3 regions of the Ewingella allii genome follow, and region 1 is predicted to be linked to each of the others. Evidence: predicted binding sites of a transcription regulator. Region 1 holds the regulator's gene; each other region holds the start of a gene.
What was found. Region 1 encodes CRP, which controls carbon source genes, mostly activating them, when cyclic AMP is high. Its sites were predicted from a motif close to ATGTGANNNNNNTCACAT; they were not measured.
Positions count from the first base shown of each region.

Region 2: the regulator CRP is predicted to act here: its motif matches at 5,483-5,500, upstream of SBO83_RS17510 (YfcZ/YiiS family protein).
Region 3: the regulator CRP is predicted to act here: its motif matches at 4,590-4,607, upstream of SBO83_RS04145 (DeoR family transcriptional regulator).

Region 1 is NZ_JAWUDN010000005.1:303,886-310,695, reverse strand. Features, by position in the region: gene SBO83_RS13805 (MFS transporter) at 1-94, opposite strand, end outside; gene SBO83_RS13800 (LysR substrate-binding domain-containing protein) at 287-1,192, shown strand; gene SBO83_RS13795 (OsmC family protein) at 1,196-1,603, opposite strand; gene crp (cAMP-activated global transcriptional regulator CRP) at 1,968-2,600, shown strand; gene SBO83_RS13785 (YccS/YhfK family putative transporter) at 2,698-4,773, shown strand; gene argD (bifunctional acetylornithine/succinyldiaminopimelate transaminase) at 5,408-6,625, opposite strand; gene SBO83_RS13775 (aminodeoxychorismate synthase component II) at 6,803-6,810, opposite strand, start outside.
Region 2 is NZ_JAWUDN010000009.1:23,976-30,785, reverse strand. Features, by position in the region: gene smrB (endonuclease SmrB) at 1-337, shown strand, start outside; gene sixA (phosphohistidine phosphatase SixA) at 416-898, opposite strand; gene fadJ (fatty acid oxidation complex subunit alpha FadJ) at 1,404-3,554, opposite strand; gene fadI (acetyl-CoA C-acyltransferase FadI) at 3,551-4,864, opposite strand; gene SBO83_RS17510 (YfcZ/YiiS family protein) at 5,023-5,355, opposite strand; gene fadL (long-chain fatty acid transporter FadL) at 5,771-6,810, shown strand, end outside.
Region 3 is NZ_JAWUDN010000001.1:860,441-867,250, forward strand. Features, by position in the region: gene nagA (N-acetylglucosamine-6-phosphate deacetylase) at 1-596, opposite strand, end outside; gene agaF (PTS galactosamine/N-acetylgalactosamine transporter subunit IIA) at 593-1,027, opposite strand; gene agaE (PTS N-acetylgalactosamine transporter subunit IID) at 1,043-1,918, opposite strand; gene agaW (PTS N-acetylgalactosamine transporter subunit IIC) at 1,908-2,690, opposite strand; gene agaV (PTS N-acetylgalactosamine transporter subunit IIB) at 2,701-3,174, opposite strand; gene kbaZ (tagatose-bisphosphate aldolase subunit KbaZ) at 3,199-4,491, opposite strand; gene SBO83_RS04145 (DeoR family transcriptional regulator) at 4,742-5,551, shown strand; gene yajD (HNH nuclease YajD) at 5,625-5,972, opposite strand; gene ychF (redox-regulated ATPase YchF) at 6,128-6,810, opposite strand, start outside.

The DNA of each region.
Region 1 (6,810 bases):
TTGGCAATAGCGCAAAACCAATGACGGTTTTGTCGATATAAACCAACACATAACCTATAAACAGCAAGAAAATCATTAAAGAACGATTTTTCACAGCTGATATCCTTTTTGTTATACCCATGAGGCACTTATCACGAGACGTGAAAGCTCAGAAATGCGACCTGCGTCACTTTATGAATAAATAACAACTAGTTAGACGCTTCGCTCTGAACCTATCAGCTTTATTCTTGCGCCATAAGATGCAATTTTCAGCAGTGTGATGCTTTTTTGGCATAGGGGACCAGGGATGAAATATCTTCCAAAATTACAGCAGTTGAGAACCTTCCAGCAGGTGATCCGTAGCGGCAGTATTCGCGGCGCGGCGCGGGCGATGAATCAATCCCAACCGGCGGTAAGCCGCTCATTGCGCGAGCTGGAGCAGGTGCTGGACACCCAGCTTATCGTGCGCGGCAATCAGGGGATGATGCTGACGGAAACGGGGCGCGCCTTTGCCCAGCGCATGCAGTTTATTCTGGAGGAGCTGGAGCGGGCCGCCGCCGAGATTCAGCAGATGAATCACTTTTCGCAAGGTTCGGTAGCCATGGGCTGCTCGTCGCTGCTGGCCCTAACGGTCTTTCCGCCTCTGGCCGACAGCTTTACCGAGCAGTTCCCACAGACCAAGCTGCTGGTGAAAGAGGGGCAGCTTTCCATGTTGCTTCCCGCCCTGCGCGAGGGGCGTCTCGACTTTGCCGTCGGCAGCGCCGGGCCGGGATTGCCGCTGGAGGATTTGATTCGTGAGCCGCTGTTTCGCGCCCCCTTTGGCGTGCTGGCGCGGCGCGGGCACCCTCTGGCACAGGCGAAAACCTTAGATGAGCTACAGGGCGCGCGCTGGGTCTTTCCTGAAACGGATATGGGCTATTACCGACAGCTACAGTTGACCATGGCGGCGTTTTATCAGGCTGGCCCGGCACCATTGCGCACGGATTCCGTGGTTTGCGGGCTGAATATGGTGTTGCAGTCGGATTATCTGACCATTGTGGCGCGCGCGATGTACGCCCCTTTTCATCTGGAGGACAAACTCTGCTTGCTGGACATTGATACTCTGCCGGAGGCGGAATACTGCGTATTCTATTCGCAAAAATCGCCGCTAACCTTTGCGGCGCGGCGATTCTTAGAGTTATTGCGGCTGAAGTGTCAGCAGTACCCTTGGTAACGCTTATTCCGCTTCGACGATTTCAAAGCTGTGGGTGATGGTGGCGGCTTTGCCCAGCATCAATGAAACAGAACAGTATTTCTCGGCGGACAAGGCCACGGCGCGCTCGACCACTTTGTCAGTCAAATCTTTGCCGCTGACAATAAAATGCAGGTTGATGCGCGTGAACAGGCGCGGTGCTTCTTCGCGGCGTTCTGAGGTCAGTTTCACTTCGCAATTGTGCACCTCGTTGCGACCTTTTTGCAGAATCGACACCACGTCGATGGCGCTGCAACCTCCCGCAGACATCAGCAACATTTCCATCGGGCTTGGGGCCTTGTCGCCCGCATTGCCGTCCATCAGAACCTGATGTCCAGAGGCGGATTCACCCAAAAATGTCAGCCCTTCAACCCATTTTACCCGTGCCTGCATGTGCCATACTCCTGATGCGTTTATGAAGCAGAAATTTCCTTCAGACTACTCTTTTAGAAAAAAACCGGCAACGTAACCCGATCGCCATCATGCTGAAGCGAGACAACAGAAGACACCCGCGCAAACCTGTGCTACAAACAAAGCCGTTACACACTGTTTCAGTAAATTGCGGTGATGGGTTTGTGGTTTTCACTCTGAAGCCACGGTGTTAACAGAAATATTCAGATTCTTGTTTCACTCCGACTCCCGCTTGCAGCATTGCTGGACAGTTCATATGCTAAAAGGGCGCGTATTTAAAGACGCCGTACAGGGAACTCTGAGCCCTGTGATTTTGGGCAGCGATAACAACAGAGGATAATAGCAAATGGTTCTCGGCAAGCCACAAACAGACCCTACTCTCGAATGGTTCCTGTCTCACTGTCATATACATAAGTATCCTTCTAAAAGTACGCTGATTCACCAAGGTGAAAAGGCCGAAACGCTTTACTACATCGTGAAAGGGTCGGTTGCCGTCCTGATTAAAGATGAAGAAGGCAAAGAGATGATACTGTCCTACCTGAATCAAGGTGACTTCATCGGCGAGCTGGGACTCTTCGAAGAAGGTCAGGAACGTAGTGCTTGGGTTCGTGCAAAAACTGCCTGCGAAGTGGCTGAAATTTCCTATAAAAAATTCCGCCAGTTGATTCAGGTTAATCCGGACATTCTGATGCGCTTATCCGCTCAGATGGCGACACGCCTGCAAGTAACCTCTGAGAAAGTCGGTAACCTGGCTTTCCTCGACGTTACCGGCCGTATCGCGCAGACCTTGCTGAATCTGGCAAAACAACCGGATGCGATGACTCACCCAGACGGGATGCAGATCAAAATCACTCGTCAGGAAATTGGCCAGATCGTGGGTTGCTCCCGCGAAACCGTTGGTCGAATTCTAAAAATGCTGGAAGATCAGAGCCTGATCTCCGCTCACGGTAAAACGATTGTCGTTTACGGCACACGTTAATTCCCTGAGAAACGGCGCGGCAGGCAACTGTCGCGCCGTTTTTATTGGAGCCTAGGGAGACTGATTGATAGTGCGTGTTAAGCAGCAACGCATGAGATTGTGGCGTCGGTTTTTCTATCATCCCGAGGTCAACTACGCGCTACGCCAGACGCTGGTACTGGCAATTCCGGTCGCTATCGGCTGGATGTTCGGCCAGTTGCAAATGGGCCTGCTGTTCTCGCTGGTGCCCGCCTGCTGCAACATTTCTGGTCTGGATACTCCCCACAAACGCTTTTTCAAACGCCTGATTGTCGGCGGCTCTCTGTTTGCATTCGGCAGCGTGATGCTGCAACTGATGCTGGTGAATTGGCACATTCCCCTGCCCCTTATTATGTTATCGCTGGCGCTGATTATTGGCGTGACCGGCGAGATTGGCCCACTGCACGCGCGTTTACTGCCGGGTGCGCTGGTGGCCACCATTTTCACCCTGAGCATGGCCGGGCTGGTGCCCATCTGGCACGCGCCGCTGCTGTATATCGTCGGCACTGCGTGGTACGGGCTGTTTAACTGGGTTTGGTTTCGCCTCTCTGAAGAGCAACCAATGCGCGAAACCCTCAGCCAGCTTTATATCCAGCTGGCCGACTATTTCGAAGCCAAATACAGCCTGCTCACCCAACACACCGATCCGGAAACCGCGCTGCCGCCGCTGCTGAAACGCCAGCAGCAGGTGATCGATCTGATCGCCCTGCTCTACCAGCAATTGCACATGTTGCCGCAGCAGGGGCATCACCAGCACAAGAGGCTGTTTCAGCGTTTTCAGGTGGCGCTCGATTTACAGGAGCACATCGCCGTCAGCCTGCATTTGCCCGAAGAAGTGCAGAAGCTGGTGGAAGAGAGCCACGCCGAGGCGGTGATTCGCCGCAATGCGCAGGTGATCGCCGCCCGTCTGCGAGTGATCGCCGATGACATTCTCTATCACCGCCGCTCGGACCGTTTCAACATGACCAATGAACTCGCGGCGCTGGAGAAAATTGCCTCGCGCTATCGCGATAACCCGGTCGGCCAATTCTGTTATTACCACTTTAGCCGTATTGCTCGCTTGCTGCGCACTCAGCGCCCACTCTACCGCCGCGACCTAATGCAGACGCAAAACCGCCTGCCGTTCTGGCCTGCGCTGAAAAGCTATCTCTCTTTTAAATCCGCCGCGCTACGCAATGCCGCCCGGCTGGGCGTGATGCTGGCTATTGGCAGCAGTCTCGGGCTGTTTTTCAATTTGCCGAAGCCCTATTGGATTTTGATGACGGTGATGTTGGTCAGCCAAAACGGCTACAACGCCACGCGGGTGCGGATCCAGCACCGTGCGCTCGGCACGCTGGTTGGGCTGCTGGTCGCCTCGGGGCTGTTGCAGTTGCAGCTTCCCGAAAGCGTTACCCTACTGAGCATGCTGGTGATCACCGTGGTGTCTTACACCGTGCTGCGCAAGAACTACGGGCTGGCGACCATTGGTATTACGGTGACGGCGGTGTACACCCTGCAACTGCTGGCGATGAACGGCGCACACTTCCTCGTCCCAAGGCTTATCGACACCCTGATTGGCTGCGCGCTGGCCTTCGGCGGCACCCTGTGGCTGTGGCCGCAGTGGCAGAGCGGGCTGTTGCGGCAAAATGCCTATCAGGCGCTGGAGAGCGACCAAACCGCCATCCGCCTGCTGCTCGAGGAAGACCCCGACCCGGAGAAACTGGCTTATGCGCGCATGAAGGTCAATCAGGCTCATAACGCGCTGTTTACCTCATTGAATCAGGCCATGCAGGAGCCGGGCTTTAATTCGCGCTATCTGGCCGATATGCGTCTGTGGGTGACCCACAGCCAGTTTATCGTCGAGCATATCAACGCCATGACCATTCTGGCTCGCGAACACTATATGCTGACCCCGCAGTTAGCGATGGATTATCTACAGCGTTGCGAAATCGCGCTGCAAAGCTGCCAACAGCGCCTGACCTACGATGGCCCAAGTAGTGAAAACAGCCTGTTCGCCGCGCCCGAGTTGCACCCCGACATGCCGATAACCGAGATGGAACGCCACCTGCGCCGCGTGCTGTCGCACCTCAGCGTGATGCACACGATTTCTTCACTCGCGTGGAAACAGCGCCCTCATCATGGGGTTTGGTTGACGAGGCGCGTTAAGGGGGGATGAGCAGATGGCGATCAGCGGGCGCTCTTCAATTCAACTTCAAGGTCAAGGTCGTGGGCATCGGCCCACACCGACCAGGGGGCGGCCTATCGCCGCCGCCCCCTGGACCCCCAGGCTCTTTTACTGCGCGCTCCGCTCGTTAGGCGGACGTGTTTCAGGTACTTCCGTTATCCACCGCAAAATGTCGCCGCTTAGGCGGTACCTTCGCTTCAGGCTTCGAGCCATAGGTCTCGAACCATTCGCTCAGCGCCATTTTTGACTGCGGTTTTGAGGCATCTCAACCGTGCCGTTTCAGTGATTTTGCTTTGCTCCCTCGCCTATTTAGGGGAGCAGAATAGCACTCCACTGAAACGGCACGGTGTAGAAGCCAGTAGGCCGCGTTCAGAAGTGACGCCGAGCAAGAGGTGGAAAACCGCGTGGCTTTTTACGCGGGTTGTAATCCCGCAGCGAGGGAACCGCCTAAGCGGCGGCTCTTCGCGGCTGTCACAAAGGTGCCTGAAACATGTCCATTCCAACCCTGCGCAGCCTCGGTCTTCCAACAGCGAAAACGCAGGATTCCAAAGGGTTTCGTTTAAAACCCTTTGGGCCAGTGTGGGCGGCGAGCCCACGGTCTTAACGTTAAAAGCGTCCGTCTCGCCTACGCCACCACCTTCCTAATGGCCTGCTTAAAGCGCTCCATCCCTTCTCTGATATCAGCAAACTCAATTACCAGCGATGGCGCGAAACGGATCACGTTCGGGCCGGCGACCAGTATCATTAAACCGGATTCGGCGGCGGCTTTGAGGAAATCACCGGCGCGGTTTTTATAGGTGTCGGCAAGCTCGGCGCCAATCAGCAGCCCCTGCCCGCGCAGAGATTTGAACAGGCCGAACTCTTCATTAATCGCTTCCAGCGCCTGAATGAATTTCTCGCGGCGCTCCGCCACGCCCGACAATACCTCTGGCGTGTTAATAATATCTAGCGCGGCACCAGCCACGGCGCAGGCCAGTGGGTTGCCGCCGTAGGTGGTGCCGTGCTTGCCCGGCTCCATGACTGACGCCACTTCTTCCGTTGCCAGCATCGCGCTGACTGGGAAACCGCCGCCCAGCGCTTTTGCGGTGGTGATAATGTCCGGCTTCACGCCGTAATGCATATAGCTGAACAGCTTGCCGGAACGGCCCATGCCGGTTTGAACTTCGTCGAGCACCAACAAGGCTTGATGCTTATCGCACAGTTCGCGCAGACCTTGCATGAACTCTTGCGTGGCAGGCGTAACACCGCCTTCGCCCTGTACCGGCTCGACCACGATGGCGCAGGTGTGGTCATCAATCACGGCTTTAACGGCGTCGAGATCGTTGAAAGGCACATGGACTATGTCGGCAGGTTTTGGACCAAAGCCGTCGGAGTATTTCGGCTGCCCGCCCACGGTAACGGTGAAGAAAGTGCGGCCGTGGAAGGCGTTGTGGAAGGCAATGATTTTGCTTTTATAAGGGCTGTGGCGATGCGCGGCGTAGTAGCGTGCCAGCTTAAAGGCGGCCTCGTTGGCCTCGGCGCCAGAGTTAGCAAAAAATACGCGATCGGCAAAGGTCGCGTCGATCAGCTTCTGCGCCAGTCGTAATGCCGGTTCATTGGTGAAGACGTTACTCACATGCCACAGGGTTTCACCCTGCTCATGCAACGCTTTCACTAACACCGGATGGCAATGCCCCAGCGCGGTGACCGCAATACCGCCCGCAAAATCAACATACTCGGTACCCTGCTGATCCCAAACGCGGCTGCCTTTCCCTTTCACCGGAATGAACTGCGCTGGTGCATAAACCGGCAAAATAGTCCGATCGTGATCTTGACGCGTTACCGCTGATTTTTCCGCCATTATTTACATCCCCTTCAATACATTGCCTGACATAGCTTGTTGCTAACAAGCATGGTGCAGAGAGATCCACAGCCGACACGGATGTGAAAATATAGTCATAAAATATGCATAATAAATCACCCACAAGCAAACGGAAATCTGCCTTTGCAGGGAAGAAATTCTAAAGGGGGAGTTAAGCCATTAAATCT
Region 2 (6,810 bases), on a different contig from region 1:
CCCGGTGCGCCACCTGCGCCCTGATGTCAGCCATTTCGAATTAAAGAAGCTGCGCCGCGGCGACTACTCGCCGGAGCTGTTTCTCGATTTACACGGCCTGACCCAGCGCGAAGCCAAGCAGGAGCTGGGCGCGCTGATTGCCGCCTGCCGCCGCGAGCACGTGCACTGCGCCTGCGTGATGCACGGTCACGGCAAGCACATCCTCAAGCAACAGACGCCGCTGTGGCTGGCGCAGCACCCTGACGTGTTAGCCTTTCATCAGGCACCCAAAGAGCTGGGCGGAACCGCCGCACTGCTTGTGCTGATTGAGCTGGACGATAAGCAGCATGAGCTGTAACCGCCGCTGATTCGCAAAAGCAGAAAGCAAAAAAGCACAGCCTGAGCTGTGCTTTTTGATTTTTAGCGGAGCAACGTTTTAGACTTTCGCCATCACCTGACAAGGGCTGAACTGCCACTCAAAGGTGCCTTTGCCGGTTTCAGCGTCTAACTCTACGCTGGCCATCGCAGAAGTGGCGAACATCGGCGGGCAAACGCCCGGGCACAACTCGGCGACCAGATACCCCACCAGCGGCAGGTGTGAAACCACCAGCACGCTGCTCACGCCTTCCAGCGCCAGCGCATGGAGTTCTTGCGCGACAACGGCAGGATCGCCCCCCGGAGTCAGTTCTTTCAGAACTTCCACCTCATCGGGCAGACCGATGGCCTGTTTCACTTTTTCCAGCGTCTGCTGCGCACGTAGATACGGGCTAACCAAAACACGCTGAATATTGATTGCGCGACCTTTCAGCCACGCCGCCATATGTACTGATTCGTCACATCCGCATTCGGTAAGAGGTCTTGCCGAATCACTGGCTGCTTCAAGAGCTGCCTCACCGTGACGCATAATCACAACTTGCATATTGCACCGCTTTTGTTAACAAAAATAGCGCTATACAGAAACGCCTTGCGTGCTGTATCACCCTTTGCCCGATGCTTTCGTTGAAAGCCTGAAGGGCAAACCACAGCCACCTAACGCGCCGTCTCTCTATGGCGGCCGGGCATTTTGCCTGAAACTTCACGTAAAGAAAACGCTGTTTTTTACATCAACTGATTCCACTTGTAAACTAGTTTGCCTACTTATTAATCATATCGGATGTATTTCAAACGCTTGCTGCAAACCTCACCAGTTTGCCTACGGCTAACAATATTTCTTTTCGATTTCTTTTCGCACAGATGCATTATCTAACTCATCACCGTATCTGGAAACAGACCCTGCCAGATTCCCGCGAAAACGCGACATAAGCCGTGATCGTTGTCACAGGATGATGAGCTTTCATGCGCGCTGAAATAATTCCGGCATGAAAGCTTTTCATCATCAGTCGATCAATCGCTTTTGACCGCGAACAGCATCATGACCAACCACATCATGGATAGAAGCGGCTGCCCTCTTGCGCCCGGCGTATCAGGCCAGGGCATGGCGCGAAGTGCTCGCCATAATGCTGTTGCAGGCCCTGCAAGGTTTTCAGCACCTCTGCCCCGCCAAGCTGGTCAATGTAGCGGAACGGGCCGCCGAGGAACGGCGGGAAGCCGATGCCAAAGACCGCGCCAATATCGCCATCGCGGGCACTGCGAATGACATTTTCATCCAAACAGCGCACCGCCTCGTTGAGCATCAGCATCACGCAGCGGCGGGCGATCAACTCCCCGCCCTGCTGCTGTTTTGGCGACAGGTTAAGCAGCCGATAAATTGACGGATCAGCCTGTTTCTTCTTCGCCGGTCGGCCTTTATCCGCATAGAGATAGAAGCCTTTGCCGTTTTTGCGCCCTTTACGGCCGTCTTCCAGCACGGCGTCCAGCGCGCGCGGCGCGGCAAAACGCGGGCCTAAAGCATTCACCAGAATCGGAATGATTTTAGTACCGACGTCGATCCCTACCTCGTCCAGTAATTGCAACGGCCCGACCGGGAAACCGAAATCAACCAGAGCTTTATCAATGTGTTCAATCGGCTCCCCTTCTAGTAAGCAGCGCGCCGCTTCATTAATGTAAGGAGCGAGAATGCGGTTTACATAGAACCCGGCGCTATCGCCCACCACAATCGCCGTTTTCCCCTGTTTCTTCGCCAGCGCGACGGTGGTCGAAATGGTTTGCTCACTGGTTCCTGCATGCGGGATCACTTCCACCAGCGGCATTTTGTCTACCGGGCTGAAATAGTGCAGCCCAATCACGTTCTGCGGCCTACTGGCCGTGGCTGCAATGTCGTGAATCGGCAAAGAAGAGGTGTTTGAAGCAAAAACCGTATGCTCAGAGGCGTTTTGTTCAATCTCGGCGACCATTTTTTGCTTCAGCGCTAAATCCTCAAACACGGCTTCGACCACCAGATCAACGCGCTCAAAGCCGCTGTAATCCGTGGTGCCGGAAATCAGCATCATCTGCCGCTGCTGCTCGGCCTTTTTCAGTCGCCCGCGGCGAACGCGCTTCTCTAGCAGATCCCAGCTGTATTTCAGCGCGTGGCGAATGCCTTCCTGATTAATGTCTTTGATCCTCACCGGCAGGCCCGCGCGCGTGGCGGTGACATTGGCGATACCGCCGCCCATTAGCCCGCCGCCGAGAATGCCCACTCTGCGCAGTGGCAGCGGATCGGCGTCTGCCCCGCGCTCTTTTTTCAGCGCCGTGGAGGCAAAGAACAAGCCGCGCAGCGCGGCCGACTGTGGCGTCATCACCAGCTCGCCAAAGGCTTCGGCCTCGGCCTGATAACCACTGGTACGCCCGCTATCCAGCCCCTGCTTGACCACATCGATGATCTTTTCGGTAGCCGGGTAGTTGCCGTGAGTTTTGGCTCGGGTCTTTTTGCGAACCACCGAGAATAGGAGTGCCTTGCCCAAGGGGCCGCCCGCCAAACGCGCCTGCCAAGGCAGTGGAGCGCGGGTTTTGCGCCCTTGCAGCACGCGCTCAATGGCAGTTTGCAGCAAAATGGATTGAGGCACGGCGTCATCCACCAGCCCCATTCGCTGAGCCTGCTTGGCGCGAATGCTGCGCCCGGTGAGCATCATATCCAGCGCTTTCGGCGCGCCAATTAGCCTTGGCAGTCGCTGCGTGCCGCCGGAACCCGGCAACAGGCCAAGCTGCACTTCAGGCAGCCCAAGCTGCGTTTTATCGTCGAGGGAGCAAATTCGCGAATGGCAGGCCAGCGCCAACTCTAGCCCGCCGCCGAGGCAGGCTCCGTGAATGGCGGCCACCACCGGCACCGGGAATGCCGAAATGTGCGACATCACCGTCTGGCCTTTGGTGGCTAACTCACTGGCCTCGCGGGCCGTTTTACAGCCGCTGATCATGCTGATATCGGCCCCGGCAATAAAAGAGTCGGTTTTGCCGGAAATCAGTACCAGCCCTTTCAACTGTGAATATTGCTGGGCTTTCTGCAAAATCGTGCCGATTTGTTCAACAAATTCAGCCTTTAAGGTATTCACCTTTTCATTCGGCACGTCGATGGTGATGATGCCAACGTGCTGGTTGGTAAAGGTCAGTTTGAATGCAGAATCGGGCTGGTTCTCCAGTAAGAACAGATCGTCGGTCATTCGGCTGCCTCCAGAATCATTGCGGCACCTAATCCACCCGCCGCGCAGGCAGTGGTCAGCCCGTAACGCCCGCCGCGACGGCGAAGCTCGTGTAATGTTTGGGTGATCATGCGCGCGCCGGTGGCGGCAAAAGGATGGCCATAGGCCAGAGAGCCGCCGAGCACGTTGAATCTCTCCCAGTCTATTTCGCCGATGGATTGCTCACGCCCCAGCTTCTCGCGGGCGAACGTCTCACTGGCGAACATTTTGATGTTTGCCAGCGTTTGTGCGGCGAAAGCCTCGTGCATCTCAATTAAGTCCAAATCGCTGAGCGTCAGCCCTGCCCTGTCTAGCGCAATCGGCGTGGCGTAGGCCGGGCCTAACAGCATATCTTCCCAAACGTCGATGGCGGCGAAGGCGAAGCTTTTCAGATAACCCAGCGGCGTTAGGCCGAGTTCGCGCGCGCGGGATTCACTCATCATCAGCACCGCCGCCGCGCCATCGGTTAAAGGCGTACTGGTTGCCGCCGTGACCGTGCCGTGGCGGCGATCAAAGGCTGGGCGAAGTTTGGTGTATTGGCTCAGTTCAGACTGGGTGCGAATATTGTTGTCTTTCTGCAACACGTCGCGGTACGGCGGCACTTGGGCGGCCATCACCTGCGAATCAAGATAGCCATTTTCCCACGCCTGAGTCGCTAAAGTGTGGGAACGGTGCGCCAGTTCGTCCTGCTGCTGGCGGGAAATACCATGGGTTTTCGCCATCTGTTCGGCGGTGTCACCCATGCGCAGGCCGGTGGAGTACTCGGCCACGGCGGGCGGCACCGGCAGCAAGTCGCGGAATTTCAATTTGCTAAACAGCGCCAGGCGCTGTGACAGCGTGCGGGCTTTATTCACATCGACTAAAGTGCGAGCCAGCCGTTTACTGACCCCAATCGGCAAGACCGAAGAGGAGTCCGCGCCCCCGGCGATGCCGATACTGACCGAGCCGCTAATGATGCTTTCCGCCACATTGGCTACGGCCTGAAAACTAGTGGCGCAGGCGCGGGAGACGCTGTAGGCATCCGTCGAGACACTCATGCCAGTACCGAGCACGATTTCGCGCGCAATATTCGGTGCTTCGGGCATTTGCACCACCTGCCCAAACACCAGCTGATCGATGATTTTGGGGTCAATGCCGCTTTTTGCCAGCAGTTCACTGACCACCATCTTACCCAAATCAACCGCCGGAATGCCGTGGTACGCCGTGGCCTGCTTGGCGAATGGCGTGCGTAAACCATCGACAATCGCGATGCGATCGCCTTCACGCGTCACCAGCGGGATAACCTTATTCATACGGACTCCAATTTAAGAGGTCAGACCTGATAAGTCAGTTTTAACCATATGTTTATATTTAGCAAATGCCTAAAGGAGGGAACTGCGAGCGACTGCAAAAAAAAACCGCGACACAGGGGTCGCGGCTTGGAGAACTGAGAGAATTTTGCAGGTTGGATTTAGCGCAACCCTAGCTGGAAGATCATGGTTTCAGCTTGGCATGAGAATGTGAAGTCGATATTCAGCTCAACGCCGCCTTCAACCTTTTCAATTCGGCTATCAATGACGCAAGGCTCAGATTCCACCGCGCGCGCTTTGGCGGTCAGGCTATTTAACATCTCATTGGCCTGGGCTTCGTTGGCAAAAACGTGACTGTAGGAGGCGGTGCAGTCGGTGTTGTCCATGATAGTACCGACGTCAACGCAACAGCAGGCCGCCGTTTCTTCCGCGCCGCATTTGTTAATGGAGTGCAGAGGCTGGGTGGATTTCGATGACAAAGTTGCTTCGGACATAATCTTCTCCTGGGCCAAATTTACGCCTTGGCGGTCGGCCCTGTTGGTCATTCAAAGGTGTATTTTCATCCACTATTTTACGCCTGCTCAGCCGCTACGCCTAGCACTTACTTTTTGTGTGTCTTTTAAGTGACTAATATCACAGAAATAAATTCAAAAGGTTATAAATGTCACCAATTTTTATCTTCCAAGTTATTAAGTTCCGCCGGAGCTGTATGTTTTTTGTTAAGCGGATCTAATTTCTGGCATCAAATTGGAAATATCCATGAAACATCATTGCAACATGTGTACAGGTCGGACCTATACTTCGCTCACTGGTCTGATTTGTCAGACTGAGAACGAACCCTACAATCCCGCGCTCATTGTTACATGATGTAACATTGTTTGATAAAAACATAAAATTGAGGTTTTGGTCATGAACCAGAAAAACCTGTTGAAAAGATCAGCTCTGGCAGCTGCAGTGGCAATTGTTTCCTCAAACGTGTATGCGGCCGGTTTTCAGTTAAATGAATACACCGCAGCCGGTCTTGGCCGTTCGTTTTCAGGTGAAGGGGCCATTGCTGATACCGCAGCATCTGGCAGCCGAAACCCGGCAACCATGACCATGTTTGATCGCCCTTCTTTCTCCGGCGGTGCGATTTACGTCGCGCCTGACGTCAACATTACGGGTCGCTCGCCAATCACTGGCAACAGCACTGACGCCGATAACATCGCGCCAAACCAGTGGGTGCCAAACCTGCACTTTATTCTGCCGTTGAACGACAAGTGGGCGTTGGGAGCATCTTCCACCTCCAACTATGGTCTGGCGACCGAGTTCAATGACAACTACGCGGCAGGTCCTTTAGGCGGCAAAACCGACCTGATCACCATCAACAACAACTTAAGCGCCGCGTACCGTGTTAACGAGCACTTCAGCTTAGGTTTAGGCTTCGACGCCGTGTGGGCCAAAGCGAAAATCAGCCGTACCGCGGGTGAACTTGGCCCAATTCAGTCTCGCGGCCAGCTCCCGGCAAAAACCGAGATTGCTCACCTGAAAGGTGACGAATGGGGTTATGGCTGGAACGCCGGTATCCTGTATGAAGTGGATGAAAATAACCGCTACGGTTTCACCTACCGTTCCAAAGTGGATATCGACTTTAAAGGCGATTACCGCAACAGCGTCCCAGTTCAGGCGGGCGGCACCGGCGGCAGCACTATTCCTGGCTCTTTGACACTGAACTTGCCAGAAATGTGGGAAATCTCAGGTTATAACAAAGTGGCACCGAAATGGGCGATTCACTATAGCCTGGCTTACACCAGCTGGAGCGAATTCCAGGAGCTGAAAGCCACTGGCAATAACGGCCAGACGCTGTTCCAAAAAGAAGAAAACTATCACGATGCTTACCGCATCGCGCTGGGTACCACCTATTACTATGACGATAACTGGACTTTCCGTACCGGCATCGCCTTCGACGA
Region 3 (6,810 bases), on a different contig from region 1:
GTCTCTTCATAGCTTGCCGCACTGTGGCCGAGCATCACTCTGATCCCCTGACTTTTAAGGTGCTGAATGGCCGCGATCGCCTCGGGTTTTTCAGGTGCCAGAGCCACCACGCGCAGGGTGTTTTGCGACACATCAATCAGGCCATCTAGCTCGGCGATGCTCAGTTCGCGGAATAGCTCTGGGGCATGCGCCCCCTTGTTCTGCGGCGTGAAGTAAGGCCCTTCCAGATAACTTCCCAGCACCGTCGCGCCTTTCCCACCCTGATAATAGCGCAGGGCAATGCGTCGCAGTGCGCCCGTTATCTCGTCAAGCGGTGCCGTGACGGTAGTCGGCAACCAGCCGCCGACGCCCTGACGCGCTTTAAACATCGCCAGCTTGTCCAACACCTCGGGAGCGTCATCCATGACGTCAACGCCATCGCCCCCGTGAACATGGATATCTATGTAGGCCGGACATAGCAGCTCGGCATCGCGCTTTGGAACACCTGCAGGGATTGGCTCAATGGCGATAATCTTGTTGCCGTTGAGCCGTAACTGGTGGTCTTGCAGCCAGCCTTGTTCAGTGAGCACTCGGTGCGCGCGCAATAGCATGCTCATATCCCTTCCTCTATGGGTACGGCCTCACGATGACGGCCCAGCTCATCCACTAAGCTGGTTAGCCCCCGATGACCACATTCAAGGGCCAGAAGGCGGAATTCCTGACTGCTCAAACCCTCGCGCTCCAGAACCATTTCCAGCAGAAGCTGTAGATTCACGCCGGTGATCACTTCCCGCTCGGGTTTCTGCATGGCTAATGTTGATGCCACGCGAAAAGGCGTCCCGCCCAGTAAATCGGTCAGAAAAACCAGCCCCTCACTCTCATCTAGCAGGCTCAGCGCCTGTTCAAACTGGGAGGTCAGCAGGGTGGTTGACGAGCTTTCGGGGAAATCGATTGCCATGATTTGTGGCTGTTCGCCAAGAATTTGCTTCATGGCTTTCTCAAGCCCGGTGGCGAACCCGCCGTGACCCGTAAGAATAATACTTAACATGTTGCGTCCTCTTGCTTACAGGAAGTGACCAAATTTGCCGACGATGCCCAACACCACGGTCAGCCCGATCAGGCGCAGCGGGCTCCAGCCACGGCGTACCAGCCAATACATCGTCAGGGTATATAGCAGGGGCAGAAACGCTGGCATTAGTTTGTCGATAACGTCGGTTTGCAGTTTAACTACCGCGTCACCGGCATTGATCTCCAACGTGGTGGCTAAACGAACATAGGTTGCCACTAGCGCGCCAATCACCGTCATCCCAACGATAGAGGCGGCGCGGCCCACTTTTAGCGTGTTGGCCTTGATAACCGGAATGGCGGCAACCCCCATGCGATAGGCATAGTGAGCCAGCCCGAAACGCAGCCCGAGATGAACGACGTTAAACATCACCAAAAACACCACCGCACCGAGAATCGAGCCTTGCAGCGCCAGGCTGGCCCCAATCCCGCCGCAAATTGGCAGTAACGTGAGCCAGAACATGGCATCGCCAATGCCGCCCAGTGGCGCGCCGACGGCAATTTTAGTGCTCTGAATGCTGTTCACATCCTGCTTGGAACGCTCCATCGCTAGAATGATGCCGATGACAAATGTCACCAGGAAAGGGTGAGTGTTGAAGAACCCCATATGGCCTTTCATGGCTCGCGCCAGATCATTTTTATTGGTGTGGATCTTTTTCAAAGCGGGCAGCAGCCCATATAGCCAGCCTGAAGCCTGCATACGCTCATAGTTAAAGGAGGCTTGCAGCAGCATGGAGCGCCACGCCACGCGGTTAATATCTTTTTTAGTCAGCTCGGTGCCAATAGTTTGATCTTCATAGATATTGTCACTGCCAGACGTCACGGTTTTCTCACTGGTGCTGATCCCTGGCAAAACCTGAGTATTAGATACCATCTTCGAATTCCTCTTGTTTAGAGCTGGAAGGCTGCAGTGGGGCTGAGTCTTTGCGCATAAAATCGATGATTGCCATGGCGAGTGCGGCGGCGGCAATCGCCAGTACCGGGAGTTTTAGCCAAGCGGCAGCAACAAATCCAAGAATGAAATAGGGGATGTAGACGTTTTTCATCATGATTTTCAGCAGCACGGCAAAGCCGATGGCTGGCATAATGCCGCCCGCCACGCCAAGGCCGTCAATCAGGCGCGCCGGTAAGACATCAATGGCCGCTTTTGCGTGATCCGCGCCGAAGTAGATAGGCAGGAAGGCACAGAGAAAATAGAAAGCCCCCAGTGTCAGTAACGCCAGATAGTTAACTCTTTCGATGCCTTTGGTGTCCGCGTTGGCCGCCATGCGGTCGCAGCGCGCCATCACGCCAGACATAATGGAGAATAAGAAGGTAATGCCCATTTGTACCGCCACGGCGAAGGGAACGGCCACGCCGACGGCCACTTCAGGCTTCACTCTGGCGGTAATAGCAAATGCGGTGCCGACAATTGTGCCGATAATCACATTCGGCGGCTGGGCACCGGCCAGCGGCGCAAGCCCCATCCATACCAATTCCAGCGTACCGCCGGTCAATATTCCCGCGTGAAGGTCACCCATAATCAGGCCGACCAGGGGGCCAAGGACTACCGGGCGATGCATATGCGTCAGGCCATTGAACATATCCAATCCCGCAATAAAGGCCAGGATCCCTAACGCCGTTGCCTGTAATAAGCTAATTTCCATAGAAAATACCTCAAAGGAGTTTGTAGAGATCCTGTGCTGGCTCGGTAGGTACGCCCTGAACAAAACATTCCACGCCGGCTTTTTTCAGGCCATTAAAAGCGGCAATGTCCTGATCGTCGACCGAGACGGTTTTGGCAATCTGCTGCTTGCCTTCGGCATAGTGCATGTTGCCGACGTTGATGCGTGTTACTGGCACTTTGCCGTTAGCGAGGATGAGAAAATCAGCCGGATTTTTGCAGACCAGCAAGATTTTCTGCCTGTCGTTGGCACGATGGATATTGTCGATAACCTTTTGCAGCGGCCAAAAGCGCACGGCGATACCCTCCGCCAACACCATTTCCATTAAATGCTGCTGAACTTCATCTTCGGCCACTTCATCATTGGCTACTAACACCAGATTCGCCCCGGCAAACCCGACCCACTGAACACCCACCTGGCCGTGGATCAGACGCTCATCAATACGACTTAAAACAATGTTTGGCATATTTTCTTCCTTATTATCATTGTGTTATTGGGATGACGAAGTGCTCATGCAGGCAGCATGGTACTGACGCAGTACATCCTGAATGTGGTCAATAATTAGTTCATGCGGTGTGGCTGCCAGTCGGCCTTCACGAACCCTGCTGTATTGAAGGGGTAGGTACTGGCTAATCAGCGGCAGTGGAATAGATTGATCCGCCAAATGCGTCATCAAACGGGAATAAGCCTCGTCAATGTCGTGATCCGGCCAGTAGTAGCGAACGCGGTCGGAATAGCTGTACCCGCGCGCCAGACGGCGCTCATTGTTATTGCCGTGGTAATGCTGTTCCCAGTGCTGGGGGTGCTGTTGCATCACGCTTTCTAAGACATCTCTCAGCCCAGAACACTGGTGAGAAGGGCGAAGTTCATGCTCGATGGCGGCCAGCGAAAAGAGGGCTTCGCGCAATGCAAAAGTGAGCGCCGGGCCGACTTTCAAAATAGCGAAGTGATGTTGAACAAGCTGCCGTAGGGCGAGTGGTGTTTGATAATCGGTGGAGTGCGCTTCGAAGACCATGGTGTCAAATTCTTCGATAGTCTGACTCAGAGCAAGAGATTTTTCAGGTTGATAATCAATAATATGAGCATGATCGAATTCCACGCCGGGCTGCACGACCAGCCCAATAATCCGTGGCCAAATTTCGTTCAGCCCCTGTTGTTCAAAAGCATGGCGATGAGCTTGCAGCGTGGCTTTTGCTGCTTGTGGTGAGGTCACGGTGAGTGCCGACAGCGTTTCGTGCGCGCCCCCCGGAACCGGCACTTCTGTCCCAATGACATACACCAGATCAGAGGAACCCCATGTTTCCTTGCCGGTCTGCTCGGCAATTCGCGCAAGTCGTGCGGCACGCTCAGCCACGATCTCATCGGTTAATGGCACCGGGTCATCGGCACAGGACATGCTGCAATCCAGATGGATTTTTTTAAAACCCGCGGCAACATAATGGCGAATCAGCTCTTCAGCATGCGCCATAGCTGCTGCGGCAGGCGCCGTTTGCCAGCGATTTGGCCCCAAATGGTCGCCACCTAATATCAACTGTTGGCGCGGCAAGTGGTGCTCATCGGCCATTTGCTCAACGAAGTGACGAAAGTCTATCGGGGTCATGCCGGTGTAGCCGCCAAACTGATCCACTTGATTGGAGGTGGCTTCTATTAATAAGAGCGATTGTGTTTCCCTGGCGTGACGTATTGCCGCTTCAAGCACTAATGGATGCGCGGAACAGACGGCAAAGATGCCGCATCCTTTATCCTGCTTATGGTCAGCCACAAACTCGGTTAAATGTTTCACTTTCCACTCCATAAGGGGTTAATGGTTATTTTTCTTTCGGTTCATTTCGTTGGATATTGCTTTAACGAACAATAAAAACAAAACGAAAGATAATGGAAATGCGATCTGTTTCGCAAAAGAAACGTAGTGAAAGGTTTTTTTATCCATTGCTCCACCGATTTCGCGTCGTGCAAAGGCTTGCATTTCAGCAAAAGAAAGGCGTTAATAGGTAAAGCGAAATGAAACGAAAGGCCGCGAGAAAGGATTAATGATGAGCAATACCGATTCGGCAATGGAAAAACGGGTAACAGGGACCAGTGAAAGGCGTGAGCAGATTATTCAGCGTCTTCGTCAACAGGGTAGTGTTCAGGTTAATGATTTGTCAGCATTTTTTAATGTTTCCACGGTCACTATCCGCAACGATTTAGCCTTTCTGGAAAAGCAGGGCATCGCCGTGCGAGCCTACGGCGGTGCGCTGGTCTGCGACGCCAACACGCCGGGGATTGAACCGACGGTAGAAGATAAAAGCTCCCTTAATACTTCTTTAAAGCGCAGCATTGCGCGGGTTGCCGCCAATCTTATCAAGCCGGGCCACCGCGTCATTCTCGACTCAGGCACCACCACCTATGAAATTGCGCGCCATATGCGTAATCATAAAGAGGTGATTGCCATGACCAATGGCATGAATGTGGCCAACGCGCTGGTGGAAGCCGAAGGGGTGGACGTGCTGATGACCGGCGGGCACCTACGCCGCCAGTCTCTCTCTTTCTATGGTGAACAGGCCGACCAGTCGCTGCAAAATTACCACTTCGATATCCTTTTTCTCGGCGTCGACGCCATCAGCCTCGAGCGCGGAGTCAGTACCCACAATGAAGACGAAGCGCGCCTGAACCGCCGGATGTGTGAAGTCGCTGAGCACATTATTGTGGTCACCGACTCCAGCAAATTTAACCGCTCCAGCCTGCACAAGATTATTGATACTCAACGTATTCATACGGTTATTACCGATAGCGGCATTCCTGAAGAGAGTTTGAGCGGACTGCGAAAAGCCGGGGTTGAAGTGATGGTGGTTGAGGGGTAGGTAGGGCGGAGAACGCGGTTACATGGTCGTTTTTATAGTCAGCTTATGCAGCCATAAGCTGACATCTACATAATTACTTCTTCTTATTTAGCATCGACTTTAAATCTGCGAAGGGATTATAAGTCGCCGCTTCAATATCGTCCTGCGCGTCTTCCCCCGCGACGACGGTTGTGCCGTACTGGTCCGCCTCGGTGTATTTCGAGTGTTCATGGTCGTGGCAATACAGGCACAACAACTCCCAGTTACTGCCATCCGCCGGGTTGTTGGTGTGGTCGTGATCGATATGGTGAACCGTTAATTCGCGCAGGTTGGAATAAACAAACTCACGCGAGCAGCGCCCACAAACCCACGGATAGATTTTTAAGGCTTTCTCGCGATAGCCGCTTTCCAACCGCGAGTAGTTTTTGGGGATCAGTGCCATGGTGGTGTCCGTTGTAGTGTGATGATTTTGGTTAGTGCCTCAATATATCCTTTATTGAGGTGGAAGGTCATCTGGGATGCCATCAAACAAAAACCCCACGCATCTGCATGGGGTTTCTTTAACACTATTCGGGTCTGTGCTACCCAAATATTGGCTTAGACGTTAAACAAGAAGTTCATCACGTCGCCATCTTTCACGATGTACTCTTTACCTTCTGAACGCATTTTGCCGGCTTCTTTCGCGCCTTGTTCACCTTTGTAGGTGATGAAGTCTTCGAAAGCGATGGTTTGCGCGCGTATAAAGCCTTTCTCGAAGTCGGTGTGGATTTTACCGGCTGCTTGTGGGGCAGTGGCGCCGACAGGGATGGTCCAGGCGCGGACTTCTTTCACGCCTGCGGTGAAGTAAGTTTGCAGGTTCAGCAGCTCATAACCGGCGCGGATCACGCGGTTCAGGCCCGGCTCTTCCAGACCCAGCTCGGCCATGAACTCATCACGATCAGCGTCGTCCAGCTCGGCGATATCAGATTCAACCGCGGCGCAGACTGCCACTACGACAGAGCCTTCAGCAGCGGCGATTTTGCGAACGGTGTCGAGGTACGGGTTATTTTCAAAACCGTCTTCGTTAACGTTAGCGATATACATGGTTGGTTTTAGCGTCAGGAAGCTCAGGTAGCGGATCGCCGCTTTATCTTCGTCAGTCAGATCCAGCGCACGCAGCATGCCAGCTTCGGAAAGCTGTGGCAGGCATTTTTCCAGCGCAGCCAGTTCGGCTTTTGCGTCTTTATCGCCGCCTTTAGCACGTTTCTGCACGCGGTGGATCGCACGCTCACAGGTGTCGA